2 regions of the Clavibacter michiganensis genome follow, and region 1 is predicted to be linked to the other one. Evidence: predicted binding sites of a transcription regulator. Region 1 holds the regulator's gene; the other holds the start of a gene.
The links. Region 1 encodes HrcA, which represses chaperone genes, less so after heat shock. Its sites were predicted from a motif close to TTNGCACTCGNNNNNNNCGAGTGCNAA; they were not measured.
Positions count from the first base shown of each region.

Region 2: the regulator HrcA is predicted to act here: its motif matches at 1,794-1,820, upstream of groL (chaperonin GroEL).

Region 1 is NZ_CP080437.1:762,587-772,038, forward strand. Features, by position in the region: gene K0V08_RS03535 (hypothetical protein) at 86-862, opposite strand; gene K0V08_RS03540 (DUF1990 family protein) at 1,159-1,812, shown strand; gene K0V08_RS03545 (HAD family hydrolase) at 1,835-2,536, opposite strand; gene hemW (radical SAM family heme chaperone HemW) at 2,616-3,839, shown strand; gene K0V08_RS03555 (VOC family protein) at 3,855-4,268, opposite strand; gene K0V08_RS03560 (DUF4870 domain-containing protein) at 4,279-4,674, opposite strand; gene hrcA (heat-inducible transcriptional repressor HrcA) at 4,862-5,884, shown strand; gene dnaJ (molecular chaperone DnaJ) at 5,945-7,060, shown strand; gene K0V08_RS03575 (16S rRNA (uracil(1498)-N(3))-methyltransferase) at 7,063-7,821, shown strand; gene K0V08_RS03580 (histidine triad nucleotide-binding protein) at 7,850-8,206, shown strand; gene K0V08_RS03585 (PhoH family protein) at 8,193-9,242, shown strand; gene ybeY (rRNA maturation RNase YbeY) at 9,239-9,452, shown strand, end outside.
Region 2 is NZ_CP080437.1:1,783,605-1,793,056, forward strand. Features, by position in the region: gene groL (chaperonin GroEL) at 130-1,749, opposite strand; gene K0V08_RS08275 (cold-shock protein) at 1,939-2,157, opposite strand; gene K0V08_RS08280 (LytR C-terminal domain-containing protein) at 2,378-2,950, opposite strand; gene K0V08_RS08285 (DUF3263 domain-containing protein) at 2,985-3,314, opposite strand; gene msrB (peptide-methionine (R)-S-oxide reductase MsrB) at 3,551-3,952, shown strand; gene K0V08_RS08295 (nitroreductase family protein) at 3,958-4,560, shown strand; tRNA gene K0V08_RS08300 (tRNA-Thr) at 4,576-4,648, opposite strand; gene K0V08_RS08305 (DsbA family protein) at 4,690-5,607, opposite strand; gene K0V08_RS08310 (ABC transporter ATP-binding protein) at 5,923-7,023, shown strand; gene K0V08_RS08315 (DUF4032 domain-containing protein) at 7,124-8,428, shown strand; gene rlmB (23S rRNA (guanosine(2251)-2'-O)-methyltransferase RlmB) at 8,501-9,452, opposite strand, start outside.

The sequences.
Region 1 (9,452 bases):
ATGCGCGCGAGCCGGACGGCGCCTGGACGCGAAGACGCGCCCCAACCTCGAGAGGCAGGGGCGCGTTACGACGCTGCAGGAGCGCTCAGCAGATGCCGGGCTGCGGCTTGCCGGCGGCGAGCCACTGGTCGAACGTCATCGCCACGCCGTCCGGGGCGGCCTTCCCGATGTAGCGGATCTCCTGCGCGCCAGCGGCCCGGCAGTACTCGTCACCGGGGTAGGACGAGACCACCTCGGGCGTGGGGCGGGCGTAGCCGTCCCAGATCTCGAAGGACACGGGGCCGGTCGTGCCGTCGTCCGAGATCGGGCCGACGAGCGTGGGATACCACGAGAGCTTCGAGAAGGGGCGCGGCGACGTCTCATCCACGGCGGGGGAGCCGAGGTGCGTCCACTCGGCGAAGGTCAGCTGGTGGTACGCGATGACGTCGGAGAAGGAGGAGAACCCCTCCACGACGAAGAGCTCGTCCGACGCGTCGTACTGCAGGATGCTCGCCGCGGCCGGGAGGCGGTCGGTCCGCGGGGTGGGGGAGCCGGCCCGACGCCACTCGTCGTAGCCCAGCGACGTCGAGAACCGCGCGCCGCCCGCCGTGCTGTCGGCCTGGACCGTGGACTCCCACGCGAAGCGCACGTAGACGGTGGTGGCGGCGCGGGGCGCGGGGCGGCCGGCGGCCGACCAGTCCTGGAACGTGGCGGGGTCAGCGTGCGGGCGACCGTCGACGGTCGTCACCTCGAAGAGGGTGGAGCCGTAGGGCACCGAGTAGAACGTGCCGCTGGCCGATGCGGCGGATGCGGGGGTCGCGACCGCGAGACCGCCGACGGCGAGGGTGCCGGCCACGGCGAGGGCGGTGAGGGAGCGGAGCATGCCGGGGCGCCTTCCGATGGTCGACGCGGAGCGTCGGGATGGGGGTGGGGGCGGCGCCGGGAGGCCCGTCGTCGTGTGAAGGCCAGGGGGCGCGGCAGTCGCTCCACGCTCGTCCAGGTCACGATCCGATGACGCTCCGATGGCCGCTACGGCGCCGGGATGACGGGCCGAGGCCGCACGTCATCCGCAGGCATGACGGATGGCGTCGCGCCCCCGATCCGGGGGCTCGACGGACGGCGGAGGCCGCGTCGTCGGCACGCGCGGGACGCCCAGCGACACGCCGTAGTCTTGACGACATGCGCCGCAGCACCTACACCGCTACCGCCGTCACGTACGGCTCCGTCGGCGGCACCCAGGCCGTCGACCTCATGACCTATCCGCCCGAGGGCTATCGTCCCGCCGAGGCGAGCGCCCGGCTCGGCAGCGGCGACGAGCGCTTCGAGCAGGCCGTCGCGCTCCTCATGACGTGGGGCGTCCAGCGCGGCAGCGGGATCGAGGTCACCCGCATCGAGCAGGAGGTGCCGGACGACCCCGGCTACCAGGGGCTGGAGTTCGACGAGGACGGGGTGCCCCAGGTGCCCGTCGACCGCCCGCGAGAGACGCTGTACGGCGACGACGGCACCGCGTGGATCACATCCGGCACGTCAGCCGTGCTCCGCATGCCGTTCGGACCGTTCCACCCCGAGGCGCCCGTCCGCGTCGTCTACACCGTGCAGGAGACCGACCGGGTCGGCTTCGCCTACGGCACGGTGCACGGGCACCCGCTGAGCGGCGAGGAGGCGTTCCTCGTCTCCCGGGAGCCCGACGGCAGCGTGTGGCTCACCCTCCGCGTCTTCTCCCGACCGGCGTCATGGCCGATGCGGCTCGCGAGCCCCGTCCTCCGCGTCGTGCAGGGCGTCTTCATGCGCCGGTACCTCAAGGCACTGCACCCGGCGGTCGCGTCCGCCTGATCCGCGCCCTCGCGGGGTGGGGTCAGCGCTCGGCGAGACCGTCGAGATAGGCCATGACCTCGTCGTGACCCGCTTCGAGGTCCGCCACCACCACGGCCGCGTGGGCGTCCGGCGCCCGGAGCTGTCCGACGTCGTACGCGCCCGTGGCGACGGCCACGAAGGGGAAGCCAGCGGCCTCGGCGGCGACGCCGTCCGCGGGGGTGTCGCCGATGATCACGACGCTCGCCCCGGCCAGCGCGTCGGCCGCGCGGCGGGTGAGGTCGCTGCGGATCCGGGCCTCGTGCCCGAAGAAGGACGCGTCCCAGTCGAACAGGTCGACGTCGAGCCCCGCGCCGTCGAGCTTGTACCGGGCGCGGAGCGGCGAGTTGCCGGTCAGCAGCGCGTTCACCCAGCCGCGCTCGGCGACGTCGGCGACGAGGCGGGGGACGCCGACGGGCACCTCGCGCCGACCCGCGCCGTAGTGCTCGACGCGGGACATCCCCTCGAGCTGCTCCCGGACGGCCGCGTGCAGCGACTCCGGCAGCCCGTAGAGGTCGAGGGTCTCCCAGATGATCTGCCCGTCGGTCTTCCCGTGCGCGTGGACCGTGCGGTCCTCGAGCTCGACGCCCGCGGCCAGCTCGATCGCGCGGTGGTACATGCCGCCGGCGCGTGGGCCGTTGAGCAGGAGCGTGCCGTCGACGTCCCAGAGGACGTGCAGGGGCCGGGAGGTTCTGGCGTCGGTCATGCCCCCATCCTGCCGGAGGACGAGGCGCACCCCGACGGCCGCGGACCCGGGCGCCTCCGGGCCGGGGGATGATGGACGGATGCCGTCCGCCCTGCCCCTCGCCGATCCCGCCCCCGCCGACGGGCTGCTGCCGACCTCCGCGGCCGACGGGGCGGACGCCCGCGCGTTCGGCGTGTACCTGCACGTGCCGTTCTGCCGCGTCCGCTGCGGCTACTGCGACTTCAACACCTACACGGCGCCCGAGCTCCGCGGCGTGAGGCAGTCCGACTACGCGTCCCAGGCCGTGCAGGAGGTGCGCTTCGCCGGATCCTCCCTCCGCGACTCCGGCATCCCCGCCCGGTCCGCGTCCACCGTCTTCCTCGGCGGCGGCACCCCGACGCTCCTCCCCGTGGAGGACCTCGTCCGGATGCTCGACGCCGTCCGCGAGACCTTCGGGCTCGCCGAGGGCGCCGAGGTCACGACGGAGGCCAACCCCGACAGCGTCGACGACGCCTACCTCGCCGCGCTCGCGGCCGGCGGCTTCACGCGCGTGTCCTTCGGCATGCAGTCCGCCGTGCCACGCGTGCTCGCCACGCTCGAGCGCACCCACGACCCTGCGCGCATAGCGCCCGTCGTCCGCGGCGCCCGGGCCGCCGGCCTCGAGGTCAGCCTCGACCTCATCTACGGGACGCCGGGGGAGACCATCGACGACTGGCGCGCCTCGCTCGAGCAGGCGATCGCGCAGGAGCCCGACCACCTCTCCGCCTACGCGCTCATCGTCGAGCCCGGGACGAAGCTCGCGCGGCAGATCCGGCGCGACGAGGTGCCCGAGCCCGACGAGGACCTCCAGGCGGACATGTACGAGCTCGCCGACCGCATGCTGGGCGAGGCCGGCTACGAGTGGTACGAGGTGAGCAACTGGGCGCGCGACGGCCGTCGCAGCCGCCACAACCTCGCCTACTGGCAGGGCCACGACTGGTGGGGCGTCGGCCCCGGCGCGCACAGCCACGTGGGCGGCGTCCGCTGGTGGAACGTCAAGCACCCGGCCGCGTACGCCGACCGCGTGCTCGCGGGTGCGTCGCCCGGCGCGGGCCGCGAGTCGCTCGACGACGCGACGCGCGAGGTGGAGCGCGTGCTGCTCGGCGCCCGCATCCGCGACGGCCTCGCCATCCCGACGCTCACGGCCGAGGGCCGCCGGCAGGTCGCGGGCCTCATCGCCGACGGCCTGGTGGATCCCCGCGCCGCCCTGTCCGGCACCCTCGTGCTCACGCTGCAGGGGCGCCTGCTGGCCGACGCCGTCGTGCGGCGGCTGCTCGAGGACTGAGCGGGGGACCGGTCGTCAGAGGACGACCGCGCCCACCACGTCGCCGGCCTCGCGCTCGGCATCGCTGCGCTCCACGCAGAACTCGTTGCCCTCGGGGTCCGCGAGCACGACCCAGCCGCTGCCGTCCGCGTTCCGCCGGTCGGCCACGAGCGCGGCTCCCAGCGCCAGCACGCGGTCGACCTCCTGGTCGCGCGTGCGGTCGTCGGGCGCGAGGTCGAGGTGCACGCGGTTCTTGCCGGCCTTCGGCGCATCCGCGCGCTGCAGGATGATGCCGAGCCCGGAGACGGGGTCACCCAACCACGCGGCGTCCTGGCCGGGGAGGTTCGGCTCGTCCGGGTCCTCCGCGAAGCCGGTCACGCCGGCCCAGAAGAGCGAGAGCGCGTGCGGGTCCCTGCAGTCGATCGCGACGTGCCGGATCCTCGCGCTCACGGGCGTCCGCCTACTTGATCCACCGGATGTTGAGCGGGTAGCGGTAGGGCCGGCCCGCCTGCACGCGCGTGCCGCCGATGATCGCGAACACGATGTTGACCACGACCACCGCGAAGATCACGAGGCCGAGGAGCAGGCCGATGATGACCCCGAGGATCGGGATGATCCCGAAGACCACCTGCAGCACGTTGAGGATGACGAGGGCGCCGACCACGTTGATGGTCCAGTTGGTCGCCTCCTTGCCCTCCTGGTCGGTGAAGCGGCCGCGCTCGCGGAACACGAGCCACACGATGAACGACGGGACGATGAAGATCGCGAGGAAGTGCGTGAGCGACGCCCAGAGGCGGTCCTCGCTCGGCGTGAGCGGAGCGGGCGCGCCGTACGGGTGGGGATCGGGTGCGGACATCGCGGGGGAGCCTCTCGGTGCCACGCGACGGCCGGGTACCGGCGGACGCGAGCGGATCGTGGGTGGGCCGGGCGACGCCTGGCCACTCCACGCTACCGCCGACGACGCGCGACCGGCAACGCCGACCATCCCCGGAGCCGCGGTACGATTGGCAGTCAGAACCGACGAGTGCCAGGAGGGAGCCGCCATGGTCTCGGAACGCGGGCTCGACGTCCTCCGGGTGATCGTGCAGGACTACGTGTCCTCGCGGGAGCCCGTGGGCTCCAAGTCCATCGTGGAGCGCCACGCCTTCGGCGTCTCGGCCGCCACCATCCGCAACGACATGGCCCTCCTCGAGGAGGAGGAGCTGATCGCCGCGCCGCACACCTCGTCCGGTCGCGTGCCGACCGACAAGGGGTACCGCCTCTTCGTCGACCAGCTCGCCGACGTGCGCCCGCTCACGCCCGCGCAGCGCCAGGCCATCCACGTGTTCCTCGGCGAGTCCGTCGACCTCGACGACGTGCTCGCGCGCACCGTCCGCCTCCTCGCGCAGCTCACCAACCAGGTCGCGCTCGTGCAGTACCCGTCGCTCGCCACGAGCCACGTCAAGCACGTCGAGCTCGTCGCCCTGTCGACGACGCGCGTGCTCACCGTGCTCATCACCGACACGGGCCGCGTCGAGCAGCGCGTCGTCGAGCTCGCGGGCGACCCGGACGACGCCTTCCTCGCGGTCATGCGCACGCGGATCAACCAGGCCGTCGGCGGTCTCGGCCTCGCCGAGGCGGCGACCCGGCTCGAGACACTGTCCGACGAGGTCGAGCCGGCCCAGCGCGCCGCGGCCTCCGTGCTCGCGGGCACGCTCGTCGAGCAGGTCCTCGCCAACCGCCAGGAGCGGCTGCTGCTGGCGGGATCCGCGAACCTCGCCCGGACGGAACGCGACTTCCCCGGGAGCATCTCGCCCGTCCTCGAGGCCATCGAGGAGCAGGTGGTGCTCCTGCGCCTGCTCGGCGAGATGGAGGCCGACCAGCACGGCGTCTCGGTGAGCATCGGCCGGGAGAACGCCCCGTTCGGCCTCGGCGAGACGAGCGTGCTCACCAGCGGCTACAGCTCGTCCGGCGGCGTGCTCGCGCGCCTCGGCGTGCTGGGTCCGACCCGCATGGACTACTCCACCAACATGGCGTCGGTGCGCGCGGTCGCGCGCTACCTCTCGCGCCTGCTCGAGGAGCGGTGACCGCCGCACGCCGGCGCACCGCCCCCAGTTCCCACGACCATCACCACCGAAGGGCCCGACGTGGCTGACCACTACGAAGTACTCGGCGTGAGCCGCGAGGCGACGCCAGAGGAGATCAAGAAGGCGTACCGCAAGCAGGCGCGCCAGCTCCACCCGGACGTCAACGACGCCCCCGACGCGGCCGAGCGGTTCAAGCTCGTCACGCACGCGTACGACGTGCTGTCGGATCCCCAGCAGCGCCAGCAGTACGACCTGGGCCCGCAGGCCGGGTTCGGCGGACAGGGCGGCCAGGGCTTCGGCGGGTTCGGCGACATCTTCGAGACGTTCTTCGGCGGCCAGCAGGGTGGCGGCGGACGCGGCCCGCGCTCGCGCCAGGAGCGCGGCCAGGACGCTCTCCTGCGCGTGGAGGTCGAGCTCGAGGAGGTCATCTTCGGCGTGCACCGCGACCTCGAGGTCGACACGGCGGTCGTCTGCGACACCTGCCACGGATCCTGCGCCCAGCCCGGCACGAGCGCCGTCACGTGCGACATCTGCCGCGGATCCGGCAGCATCCAGCGCCAGGTGCGCTCGCTCCTCGGCAACGTCATGACGTCGAGCCCCTGCGGCACCTGCCGTGGATACGGCACCGTCATCCCGCACCCGTGCCCCACCTGTCAGGGCCAGGGCCGCGTCCGCGCGCGCCGCACCGTGCCGGTGGACATCCCGGCCGGCGTCGACACGGGCCTGCGTCTCCAGATGCCGGGCTCCGGCGAGGTCGGCCCCGCGGGCGGCCCCAACGGCGACCTCTACCTCGAGATCAAGGTGAAGCACCACGAGGTCTTCAGCCGCAACGGCGACGACCTGCTCGCCACGGTCGAGGTGAGCATGGTCGACGCGATCCTCGGCAGCGACGCGCGCATCGAGGCGCTCGACGGCGACGTCGACCTGGAGCTGCGCCCCGGGATCCAGAGCGCCGAGATCATCACGGTGCGCGGTCGCGGCGTCTCGAAGCTCCGCGGCTCCGGTCGGGGTGACCTCAAGATCGGGATCCAGGTGGTCACGCCGCAGAAGCTCGACCACAAGGAGCGCGACCTCATCCAGCAGTTCGCGCGCCGCAACAAGGCGCCCGCCCCGCACCTCGCGCACTTCCAGCAGGGCCTGTTCCAGAAGCTCCGCGACCGCTTCCTCAACGTCTGACCATGGCGCACTTCTACCTGGCCGACGACATCGGCGCCTCCGACCTCGCGGTCGGGCGACTGCTGGTGCTCGCCGGGCAGGAGGCCCGCCATGCCGTGACCGTGAGCCGGGTGCGCTCCGGCGAGGGGATCCTCGTGGGGGACGGGCGCGGCACCATCGCGTCCGGCACCGTCACCTCGGCCGAGCCGCAGCGGCTCGAGCTCCGCGTCGACGCGGTCGAGGCGCACCCCGAGCCGACCCCGCGCGTGGTCCTCGTGCAGGCGCTCGCGAAGGGCGACCGCGACGAGCTCGCCGTGCAGGCCGCCACCGAGCTGGGCGTCGACGCGGTGATCCCGTGGCAGGCGCAGCGCTCCGTCTCCCGATGGGAGGGCCAGAAGGTCACCAAGGGCCGGGATCGCTGGCGCGCGATCGTCCGCGAGGCCGTGAAGCAGTCCATCCGTCCCCGCGTGCCCGAGGTGGAGGCGCTCGCGACGACGAAGGACCTCGTGCGCATGGCGGCGACCGCGCGCGTGCTCGTGCTCGACCCGACGGCCGTCGCGCGGCTGTCGCGGCTCGACCTGGCGACGGCCGACGGCGACGCGGGTCCCGCGACCGACGTCCTGCTCGTGGTCGGACCCGAGGGCGGCATCGCCCCCGCGGAGGTCGAGTCGCTGCGGGCGGCGGGGGCGATCCCGGTCGCGCTCGGCCCGGGGATCCTCCGCACGTCGACCGCGGGGCCGGCCGCGCTGGCGCTCGTCAACGCCGCGCTCGGGCGCTGGTGACGTCGCGGGTCCCGCGTAGGCTGGGCGCATGACCAGCAGCGCAGAGCCCACCGTCTTCGAGCGCATCGTCGCGCGCGAGATCCCGGCCGAGATCGTCGCGGAGACCGACCGCGTCATCGCCTTCGAGGACATCGCGCCCAAGGCCCCCGTCCACGTGCTCGTGGTGCCCAAGACGGCCGCGTACCGCGACGTCGTCGAGCTCGCCGCGGGCGACCCGGAGCTCCTCGCGGAGGTCGTCGAGGTCGCGTCGCGCATCGCCGCCGAGCGCGCGGGCGGTCAGTTCCGCCTCCTCTTCAACACGGGGGCGGACGCCGGCCAGACCGTCTTCCACGTGCACGCGCACGTGCTCGCCGGCTTCGACCAGGGGGACCATGTCGGGCTCTGACCCGCGGGGCGGCGCATCCACGGAGGATGACCGCGTCGAGCAGACGGCGACCATGGACGGCGTCCTCATGGTGCGCCTCCTGGGGCCGCAGGACCGGCTGCTCCGGCAGATAGAGCGCGAGCACCCGGACGTCGACGTCCGGGTCCGCGGCAACGAGATCACGCTCGTCGGCACCCGGGCGGACGTGGCGTCCGCCCGTCGGCTCATCGACGAGGTCGTGGCGATGGTGGAGGACGGACAGCACGTGGAACCCCAGGAGATCGAGACGAGCGCGCGCCGGCTCGGCGAGGACGACGCGCGGACCCTGTCCGACGTGCTGAGCGAGGCCATCGTGCAGTCGCGCGGCCGCACGGTCCGGCCGAAGACGCAGGGCCAGAAGCAGTACGTGCAGGCCATCGACGAGAACACCATCGTGTTCGGCATCGGGCCCGCGGGCACGGGCAAGACGTACCTCGCCATGGCGAAGGCCGTCCAGGCGCTGCAGCGCAAGGAGGTCGAGCGGATCATCCTCACGCGTCCGGCCGTCGAGGCGGGGGAGCGGCTCGGGTACCTGCCGGGATCGCTCACCGACAAGATCGACCCGTACCTCCGCCCGCTGTTCGACGCGCTCAACGAGATGATGGATCCCGAGCTCGTCCCCAAGCTCATGGCCTCGAACACCATCGAGGTCGCCCCGCTCGCCTACATGCGCGGCCGCACGCTCAACAACGCGTTCGTCGTGCTCGACGAGGCGCAGAACACCACGCCCGAGCAGATGAAGATGTTCCTCACGCGGCTCGGCTTCGGCTCGAAGATGGTGGTCACGGGCGACATCACGCAGGTCGACCTGCCCACCGGGTCCAGCGGCCTGCAGCTCGTCACGCGCGTGCTGGACGGCATGGACGACATCCACTTCTCCCGCCTCACGAGCGACGACGTCGTGCGGCACACCCTGGTCGGCCGCATCGTGGACGCGTACACGCGCTACGACGCGGAGCGCCAGGCAGCCGACCACCTCCGCGCCGAGCGCCGCACCGCCCCAGGGAGCACCCGATGAGCATCGAGATCAACAACGAGTCGGCGATCGAGGTCGACGAGCCGGTCATCCAGCGCCTCGCCACGTACGCGCTCGACACGCTGCACGTGCACCCCGACGCGGAGCTCGCCATCGTGATGGTGGACGAGGGCGCGATGGAGCAGCTGCACGTGCAGTGGATGGACGAGCCGGGCCCCACCGACGTCCTGAGCTTCCCCATGGACGAGCTGC
Region 2 (9,452 bases), 1.0 Mb from region 1:
CGCATCCGCACTCCGGCCTCGCGGTCGGATGACCGGAGCACGACGAAGCGGGCGGCCCCCTGAGGGACCGCCCGCTTCTCCGTGCTGATCGTGCTGGTGGGCGGGGCGTCTCCGCCCCACCCGGTCGGACTAGAAGTCCATGCCACCCGTGGGGTCGCCGGCCGGGGCCGGGTTCTTCTCGGGCTTGTCGGCGACGACGGCCTCGGTCGTCAGGAACAGACCGGCGATGGACGCGGCGTTCAGCAGAGCCGAGCGCGTGACCTTCACCGGGTCGTTGATGCCCGCGGCGAGCATGTCGACGTACTCGCCCGTTGCGGCGTTGAGGCCGTGACCCGAGGGGAGGTTGCGGACGCGCTCGGCCACGACGCCGGGCTCGAGGCCGGCGTTGAGGGCGATCTGCTTGAGCGGAGCGTCGACCGCGACGCGGACGATGTTCGCGCCCGTCGCCTCGTCGCCCTCGAGCTGGAGCTTCTCGAACGCGAGCTTGCCGGCCTGGATGAGGGCGACGCCACCACCGGCGACGATGCCCTCCTCGACGGCGGCCTTCGCGTTGCGGACGGCGTCCTCGATGCGGTGCTTGCGCTCCTTGAGCTCCACCTCGGTCGCCGCGCCGGCCTTGATGACGGCGACGCCGCCGGCCAGCTTCGCGAGGCGCTCCTGGAGCTTCTCGCGGTCGTAGTCGCTGTCGGTGTTGCCGATCTCGTTGCGGATCTGCTGCACGCGGGCCGCGATCTCGGTGGCGTCTCCGCCACCCTCGACGATCGTGGTCTCGTCCTTGGTGATGACGACCTTGCGGGCCGTGCCGAGCAGGTCGAGGGTGACGTTCTCGAGCTTGAGGCCGACCTCCTCGGCGATGACCTGGCCACCGGTGAGGATGGCGATGTCCTGCAGCTGCGCCTTGCGGCGGTCGCCGAAGCCGGGGGCCTTGACGGCGACCGACTTGAAGATGCCGCGGATCTTGTTGACGACGAGCGTGGCCAGGGCCTCGCCGTCGACGTCCTCGGCGATGATCAGGAGCTGCTTGCCCGACTGGATGACCTTGTCGACGATCGGCAGCAGGTCCTTGATGTTCGAGATCTTCGAGTTGACGATCAGGATGTACGCGTCCTCGAACACGGCCTCCTGGCGCTCGGGGTCGGTGACGAAGTACTGCGACAGGTAGCCCTTGTCGAAGCGCATGCCCTCGGTGAGCTCGAGCTCGGTGCCGAAGGTGTTGGACTCCTCGACGGTGACGACGCCCTCCTTGCCGACCTTGTCGATCGCCTCGGCGATGATCGCGCCGATGGTGGAGTCGCCGGCGGAGATGGACGCGGTGGCGGCGATCTCCTCCTTGGTCTCGATCTCCTTCGCGGCGGCCTTGAGCTCCTCCGTGACGGCCGCGACGGCCTTCTCGATGCCGCGCTTGAGGCTGATGGGGTCGGCGCCCGCGGCGACGTTGCGGAGGCCCTCGCGGACCAGCGCCTGCGCGAGGACGGTCGCGGTGGTCGTGCCGTCGCCGGCGACGTCGTCGGTCTTCTTGGCGACCTCCTTGACGAGCTCCGCGCCGATCTTCTCGAACGGGTCGTCGAGCTCGATCTCCTTGGCGATGGACACGCCGTCGTTCGTGATGGTGGGGGCGCCCCACTTCTTCTCGAGGACGACGTTGCGGCCACGCGGGCCGAGGGTCACGCGGACCGCGTCGGCCAGGATGTTCAGGCCGCGCTCGAGGCCGCGGCGGGCTTCTTCGTCAAAAGCGATGATCTTAGCCATGTGTATCTCTCGTCCCTCCCGGACGTCAGGAAAAAGGCAGTCGTCTAGCACTCCCCGTGAGGGAGTGCCAGGGACGATTCTGGCACTCGCCCTACGGGAGTGCAAGCGAGCCGCTCACAGGCCGGGCGCCGGGCGGGACGCGACGACGCCGCCGCCCGGACGGGCGACGGCGTCGTGGTGGGATGCTCCCTAGGCCAGCGTGACGTTCTCCGCCTGCAGGCCCTTGGAGCCCTGACCGATCTCGAAGGCGACGCGCTGCCCCTCCTCGAGGACCTTGTAGCCGGACATCTCGATCGCCGAGTAGTGGACGAAGACGTCCTGCTGGGCAGGACCGCCCTCGACGGCGTCCACGGTGATGAACCCGAACCCCTTCTCCCCGTTGAACCACTTCACGGTGCCGTTGGCCATGTGCTTCTCCATGTGCGAATGCGCGGTGTCGGGAGCGCGGTGCCGCCACCCCCGGGTCGGCCGCGGGATCCTGCATCGACCCCGCGCCACGCCCTCGGGACGTACGGCGCGCAGCACCTGGACGCGGCGGGCGTGCGACCAGGCAGCACGATAGACAGAGCCGACGATGCGCCGTCGGGTTACTCCACGGACACGGCTCGGCGTGCCGAGACGGAGTCGGTCAGCCCTTGGCGGCGTAGTCGGCGCCGAGCACGGCCGTCAGCTTGGACGCCTGGGCCGCCGCCGTGCCCTCGGCGGGCCGGAACTGGTCGGACTGCGCCACGTCCCCCACCCCCAGCTCCGCGACGAGGCCGCGCGCCGCGCCCTCGTCCGCATCGTCGTAGTAGTAGACGGTCGTGGTGGCGATGTCGGTGGAGCTGGCGTTCAAGCGGGACGCGATGGCCCAGCCCTCCTTCTGGAGCGCCGTCGCGGCCCGGGCCGAGAGACCTGACGTCCTCGTGCCGTTGAGGACGGTCACGACCATGCCGGGAACGGCGGTGGGAGCCGCGGTCGGCTCCTCCGTGGGCGCCGCCTCCTCGGACGAGCCGCCGCTCGGGATGATGTCGGTGAACGAGACCCGGTCATTGATGACGAAGAGCCCGACGACGCCGAGGCCCACTAGCAGGCCGGTCGCGAGGGCCGCCCACGCGAAGGCGCGGAAGCGGTGGTGAGGCGGACGGGGCGCGCGATGGGCGCCCACTCGGCTCAGGTCGCCGGGGACCTCGTCGAAGCGGTCGGGAGCGTGGGAGGGCATGGGGGGTCTCGTGTCTCCTCGGTGGGGCGCGGGGTCAGCGCGCGGTCGGTCGGTGCGGGAGACCGGTGGGCAGGGCGCGTGCTGCGCGCGCGGCGGCGCGCGTCTCGCGGAGTCGCAGGAGGCGCCCGACGAGGAGCGGGTCGTAGGCGAGGGCCTCGCGCGTCTCGAGCAGGGATCCGAGCAGCTGGTAGTAGCGCGTGGCCGAGAGGCCGAAGGTCTGGCGGATGGCCTCCTCCTTCGCCCCGGCGTGACGCGTCCAGTCCCCCTCGAAGTCGAGGACCGCGCGGTCGCGGGCATCGAGCTCGACGACCGGATGCGGTCCGGCCGCCGGAGCGGTCGTGGAGCTGGTCTCGCGCTGGTCCACGGCATGCTCCTTCCCCGACATCCCCCACATACTAGGTGCGCCTCGCTGGGCGCCTCGCGCAGCATGCCGGGGTGTCCACGCACCGCGACGGGCACGGCGGCACCGCATCGCGTCCGCTCGCATCCCGGAGCGGATCGTCCCCCGCATGCAGGAATCGACGGGGGCCCGCGGCGGTTGTCCATGGAGGCGCGCTGGGACGCCGCCCCTAGGATCGACCAGCGAGAAAGGACCCGCACATGGCCTACGAGATCGAGAAGACCGACGACGAGTGGCGCCAGGAGCTCTCCCCGGAGGAGTACGCGGTGCTGCGCCAGCAGGCCACCGAGCGCCCCTGGACCGGCGAGCTGCTGGACGAGGAGCGCACCGGCGTCTACGGCTGCAAGGCCTGCGGCGCCGAGCTCTTCACGAGCGACACCAAGTTCGACTCCCACTGCGGATGGCCGAGCTTCTACGCGCCGAAGGAGAGCGACGCCGTCAAGCTGTACACGGACACGAGCCTCGGCATGAAGCGCGTCGAGGTCGTCTGCGCCCGCTGCGGCTCGCACCTCGGGCACGTCTTCGACGACGCGCCGCAGACCCCCACCGGCGACCGGTTCTGCATGAACTCGGTCTCCATGTCGTTCCGCACCGCGGAGTGATCGACGTGCCGCGGCATCGGGCGGGCGGAACCCCCGACCCGTCCGGGCCCGGCACCCCCGCGAAGGACGGACCCGTCCTGGAGGCGCTCCGCGGTCGCCGGTCCCGCTCATCCGTGGGCGGAGCGGCCCCGACGCACGAGGAGCTCGTCCCGCTCGTCGCCGCGGTCTCCCGGCTCGCCGACCACGGCGGGCTCCGACCCTGGCGGGTCATCGAGATCCGCGGAGGCGCGCGCGACCGGCTCGGCGCCGCGATGGACGAGGCGGCGGGCGATCCCGGATCCGGCAAGCACCGCAAGAAGACGCACCGCGCGAGCCTCCTCGTCGCCGTCGTCGCGAGCCGCACCCCGAGCCGCAAGGTGCCGGACTGGGAGCAGGAGGCGGTCGCCGCGGGTGTCGCGCACGCTCTCACGCTGCTGCTCGAGGAGCAGGGATGGGGTGTGTTCTGGCGCACCGGCAGCCTCACGCGCAGCGAGCCGGTGCGACGGATGCACGGCCTGCGCGACGGCGAGGACCTGCTCGGCTGGCTCTACGTCGGCGACGTCGCCGACGACGACAAGGGCCCGCGTCAAACCGTCGACAGCGAGCGGATGATCACCGTCCTCGACTGAGGGAGCGGCATCGAGAGCCGGCCACGGGACTCGAACCCGTAACCGCCGCATTACAAGTGCGGTGCGCTACCAATTGCGCCAGGCCGGCCGACGGACCTCGCGGGCCGTCGATCCATCATACGAGCCGCGCTACGGCGCGGTCGTCGGGGTCTCGGACGGCGCGGGCGTCGGGGTGGGGGTCGTCGTCGCGTCCTGGCCGGCGGCCTGGAGCACGAACGCGGCGAACGCCTTCGCGTCGTCCGGCTGGCCCGTGTACTGGCGGTCGCCCACCACGATGATCGGCGCGCCCACGACCTTGTCGACGTTCGAGTCGGGGATCTCGCCGTCCAGGACGCGATCCGTCGCGGCGTTCACCCAGGACTGGAACCGCTGGTCGGAGACGCACTTCGCGATGTCGGAGGAGCTGGCGCCCGCCTGCCCGGCGAGCTCGACGATGCGATCGTCGCTGAGGCCCGTGCTCTGCTCGGCGGGCTGCTCCGCGAAGAGCGCGGAGTTGAAGGCCCAGAAGTCGTCGGGTGCGGAGTCGGCCACGCACGCGGCCGCGTTGGCCGCCCGCAGGGAGTAGGCCTGCGACTTGCTGGTGAGGATCGCGACGGGGTGGATCTCCACCGTGGCCGCGCCCGACTGGAGCCAGCCCTCCATCTGCGCGCCGTTGGTGTCCTGGAACTCCTTGCACGCCGTGCAGAGGTAGTCGACGTACACGCGGATGTGGGCGACGCCTGCCGCCTCGGACCCCGTGGGCACCGGATCCTGCTCCGGGTCGAGGGCCTTCGTGGGCGTGGCCGCGAGGTCCTTCCCGATCAGGATGCCGTCGCTCGCCATGTTCTGCGGCCCGGGCCCCGCGGGACGCGCGCCCTGGACGACGACGAGCCCGACCACCACGACCACGGCGACCAGGGCCGCGGCGATCCCGCCGCGGATGGCGTAGCGGCCCACGACATCGCGACGACGCTGCTTCACGCGGTTGAGCCGCGCCTTCTCCCGAGCGGCCTCGCGGCGTCGTCGGTGACCGCCGTGCGGTTCGTGCGCGGGCGGCGTGCTGCTCATGGATCCTCGCTCAGTGGATGGGGAGTCGGGCGCGGGCGGGCTCCCGGACGACCTCAGGACTCTAGGCGGCCAGTCTGGGAAAGCGGTGACGCGGCGGGCGCGGGTGCATCGCCGCAGGAGACGATACAGGCCCGCGGCACCCTGTCCTCGGGTGGGGAATAGCCGCCGATCCGCATCGTGCCGGGCTTCCCGACCACAGACCCGCGTGCAATACTCATCGGGTGGTCGTCGTCGCCCACAGCGATGAGCCATGAGCATCACATCCATCACCACGGATCGTCGGGCACGTACCTGCCCGTGAAGGAGAACACCGAAATGGCATCTGTAACTTTCGACAAGGCCACGCGCCTGTACCCGGGCTCGACGCGCCCCGCGGTCGACCAGATCGACCTGGAGGTCGCCGACGGCGAGTTCCTCGTCCTCGTCGGCCCGTCCGGCTGCGGCAAGTCGACCACCCTCCGCATGCTCGCGGGCCTCGAGGAGGTCAACGACGGCAACATCTTCATCGGCGACCGCAACGTCACGGACGTCCCGCCGAAGGACCGCGACATCGCGATGGTGTTCCAGAACTACGCGCTGTACCCGCACATGACGGTCGCCGAGAACATGGGCTTCGCCCTCAAGATCGCGGGCGTCGGCAAGGACGAGCGCGCCACCCGCGTCCTCGAGGCGGCCAAGCTCCTCGACCTCGAGCCCTACCTCAGCCGCAAGCCCAAGGCCCTCTCCGGCGGCCAGCGCCAGCGCGTGGCCATGGGCCGTGCGATCGTCCGCCAGCCCCAGGTCTTCCTCATGGACGAGCCGCTGTCGAACCTGGACGCCAAGCTCCGCGTCCAGACCCGCACGCAGATCGCGTCGCTCCAGCGCCGCCTCGGCGTCACCACGGTCTACGTCACCCACGACCAGACCGAGGCCCTCACCATGGGCGACCGCATCGCGGTCCTCAAGGACGGCGTCCTGCAGCAGGTCGGCACCCCGCGCGACCTGTACGAGAAGCCGCAGAACGTCTTCGTGGCCGGCTTCATCGGCTCGCCCGCGATGAACCTCTTCACCGCGAACGTCGTCGACGGCGGCGTGCAGTTCGGCACCGCCGTGGTCCCGGTCGAGCGCGACGTGCTCACCAACGCCACAGGCGGATCCGTCACCATCGGCGTCCGCCCCGAGGACGTCGTCGTCAGCACCTCGCAGGGCCAGGGCCTCTCGGTCACGGTCGACCTCGTCGAGGAGCTCGGCGCGGACGGCTACCTCTACGGCCACACCGACATCGAGGGCAAGCGCACCGACCTCGTCGCGCGCGTCGACGGCCGCCTGCACCCGAACGCCGGCGACACCGTCTTCATCACGCCGCAGCCCGGCCACCTCCACGCCTTCGACGCCGAGAGCGGCCTCCGCCTCAACGCGCCGGTCGCCGCGAGCTGATCGAACCGATCCACCACCGCTGCCGCGGTCCCCACGCTCCCCTCGCCGGGAGCGCCGGGGCCGCGGCAGCGGCGTTTCCGCGGTCGGGTAGGGTCGCAGCATGGCCGGATCCCTGAACATCACCTCGGCGACGGTCGATCCCGCGCTCCTCGACCTGCCCTGGCAGCTGCCGCTCGACGAGTGGCCCTCGTCGGCCATCGCGACCCTCCCCAAGGGCATCTCCCGGCACCTCGTCCGCTTCGCGAACCTGTCCGGCTACGTCATCGCCATCAAGGAGACCACCGACGAGATGGCCCGCGGCGAGTACGACATGCTGCGCACGCTGCAGCGGCTCGAGATCCCGTGCGTGGAGCCCGTCGCGGTGATCATGAACCGCACCGACGAGGACGGCGACCCGCTCAAGTCGGTGCTCGTCACGCGGCACCTCAAGTTCTCGCTCCCCTACCGGGCGCTCTTCTCGCAGCAGCTGCGGCCGGACACCGCGACGCGCCTCGTCGACGCCCTCGCCGTGCTGCTCGTGCGCCTGCACATGATCGGCTTCTTCTGGGGCGACGTCTCGCTCTCCAACACGCTCTTCCGCCGCGACGCGGGAGCGTTCGCCGCCTACCTGGTGGACGCGGAGACCGGCAAGCTGTTCAACGGCGGCCTCTCCAACGGCCAGCGCGAGAACGACCTCGAGATCGCGCGCGTCAACATCGCCGGCGAGCTCATGGACCTCGAGGCCGGCGGCCGCATCGAGGAGGGGCTCGACCCGCTCGAGACGAGCACGCGCATCGTGGCCCAGTACCGCACGCTCTGGAAGGAGCTCACCGGCCGCGAGGAGTTCCCGACCTCGGAGCGCTGGCGGATCAACGAGCGCGTCGACCGCCTCAACGACCTCGGCTTCGACATCGAGGAGCTCGCGATCCGCACGACCGCCGAGGGCTCGCAGGTGCGGATCCAGCCCAAGGTCGTGGACGCCGGGCACCACCAGCGCCGGCTGCTGCGCCTCACGGGCGTGGACGCGCAGGAGAACCAGGCGCGTCGGCTCCTCAACGACCTCGACTCGTACACGGCGACGTTCGACAAGCAGGACCTCGACGAGGAGATGGTGGCGCACGAGTGGGTCGCGCGCGTCTTCGAGCCCGTCGTGCGGGCGATCCCCCGCGACCTCCGCGGCAAGCTGGAGCCCGCCGAGATCTTCCACCAGCTGCTCGAGCACCGCTGGTACATGTCGCAGAAGCTCAGCAGGGACATCCCGCTCGCCGAGGCCGTGACCGCGTACGTGCAGGACATCCTCCGGCACCGGCGCGACGAGGCCACGGTCATCGACCCGCCCACCGAGTCGATCGGCGTCATCGAGGACGAGTCGGACGTGCCGATCACCGAGGCAGAGGCCGCGGAGGACTGGCGCACGAAGGTCTGACCGCCCTCCGCGCAGGGCGCACGCACGAGGAGCCGGGACCCTGGGGTCGCGGCTCCTCCTGCGTGCGGTGCGCTACTTCCGCTTCGCGGCGCGCAGCTTGCCGATCTCGTAGAGCGTGACGCTCGCGGCGATGCCGGCGTTGAGCGACTCGGTGGATGCGCCGATCGGGATGGAGACGACGGTGTCGCAGGTCTCGGTGACGAGGCGCGAGAGGCCCTTGCCCTCGGATCCCACGACGACCACGATGGGGCGGTCGGCGAGCGTGAACTCGTGGAGCGACATGTCGCCGCCGCCGTCGAGCCCGACCACGAAGACGCCGCGCTGCTTGAGCGCCTTGAGCGTCTGGGTGAGGTTCGACGCCATGGCGACGGGCGTGCGTGCGGCGGCTCCCGCCGAGGTCTTCCACGCGCTGGCGGTGAGGCCGACCGAGCGACGCTGCGGCACGATCACGCCGTGGCCGCCGAACGCGGCGACCGAGCGGATGATCGCCCCGAGGTTGCGCGGGTCGGTGATCCCGTCGAGCGCCACCAGGAGCGGCAGCTGGCCGCGCGAGATGGTCTTGTCGAGCAGCTCGATCGCGTCCGCGTACTCGTAGGGCGGCACCTTGAGGGCCAGGCCCTGGTGGACGGCGTCGTGACCGGCGATGCGGTCGAGCTCGGGGCGCATGACCTCGAGCACGGGGATCCCGCGCCCGGTGGCGAGCGACAGCACCTCCTTGACGCGGTCGTCGTACTCGATGCGCGAGGCGATGTAGAGCGCGGTCGCGGGGATCTTGGCACGGAGCGCCTCGACGACCGAGTTGCGACCGGTGACGACCTCGGACTCGTCCTGCTGCTTCGCGCGGCGGGCGCGCGGGGCGTCCGCACCTGCGGGACGGTCGGTCGCGCGGGCGCGCGGCGCCGCGGATCGGGGTGCGGGCGAACGCTCGGCGCGCTCGTCGCGGCCGCGGTTGGCGCCCGCGGACGCCGCCTCGTACCGGTCCTTCGCGAGCTTGCGCTTGCCGGCGGGGTGGTAGGGCCGGTCC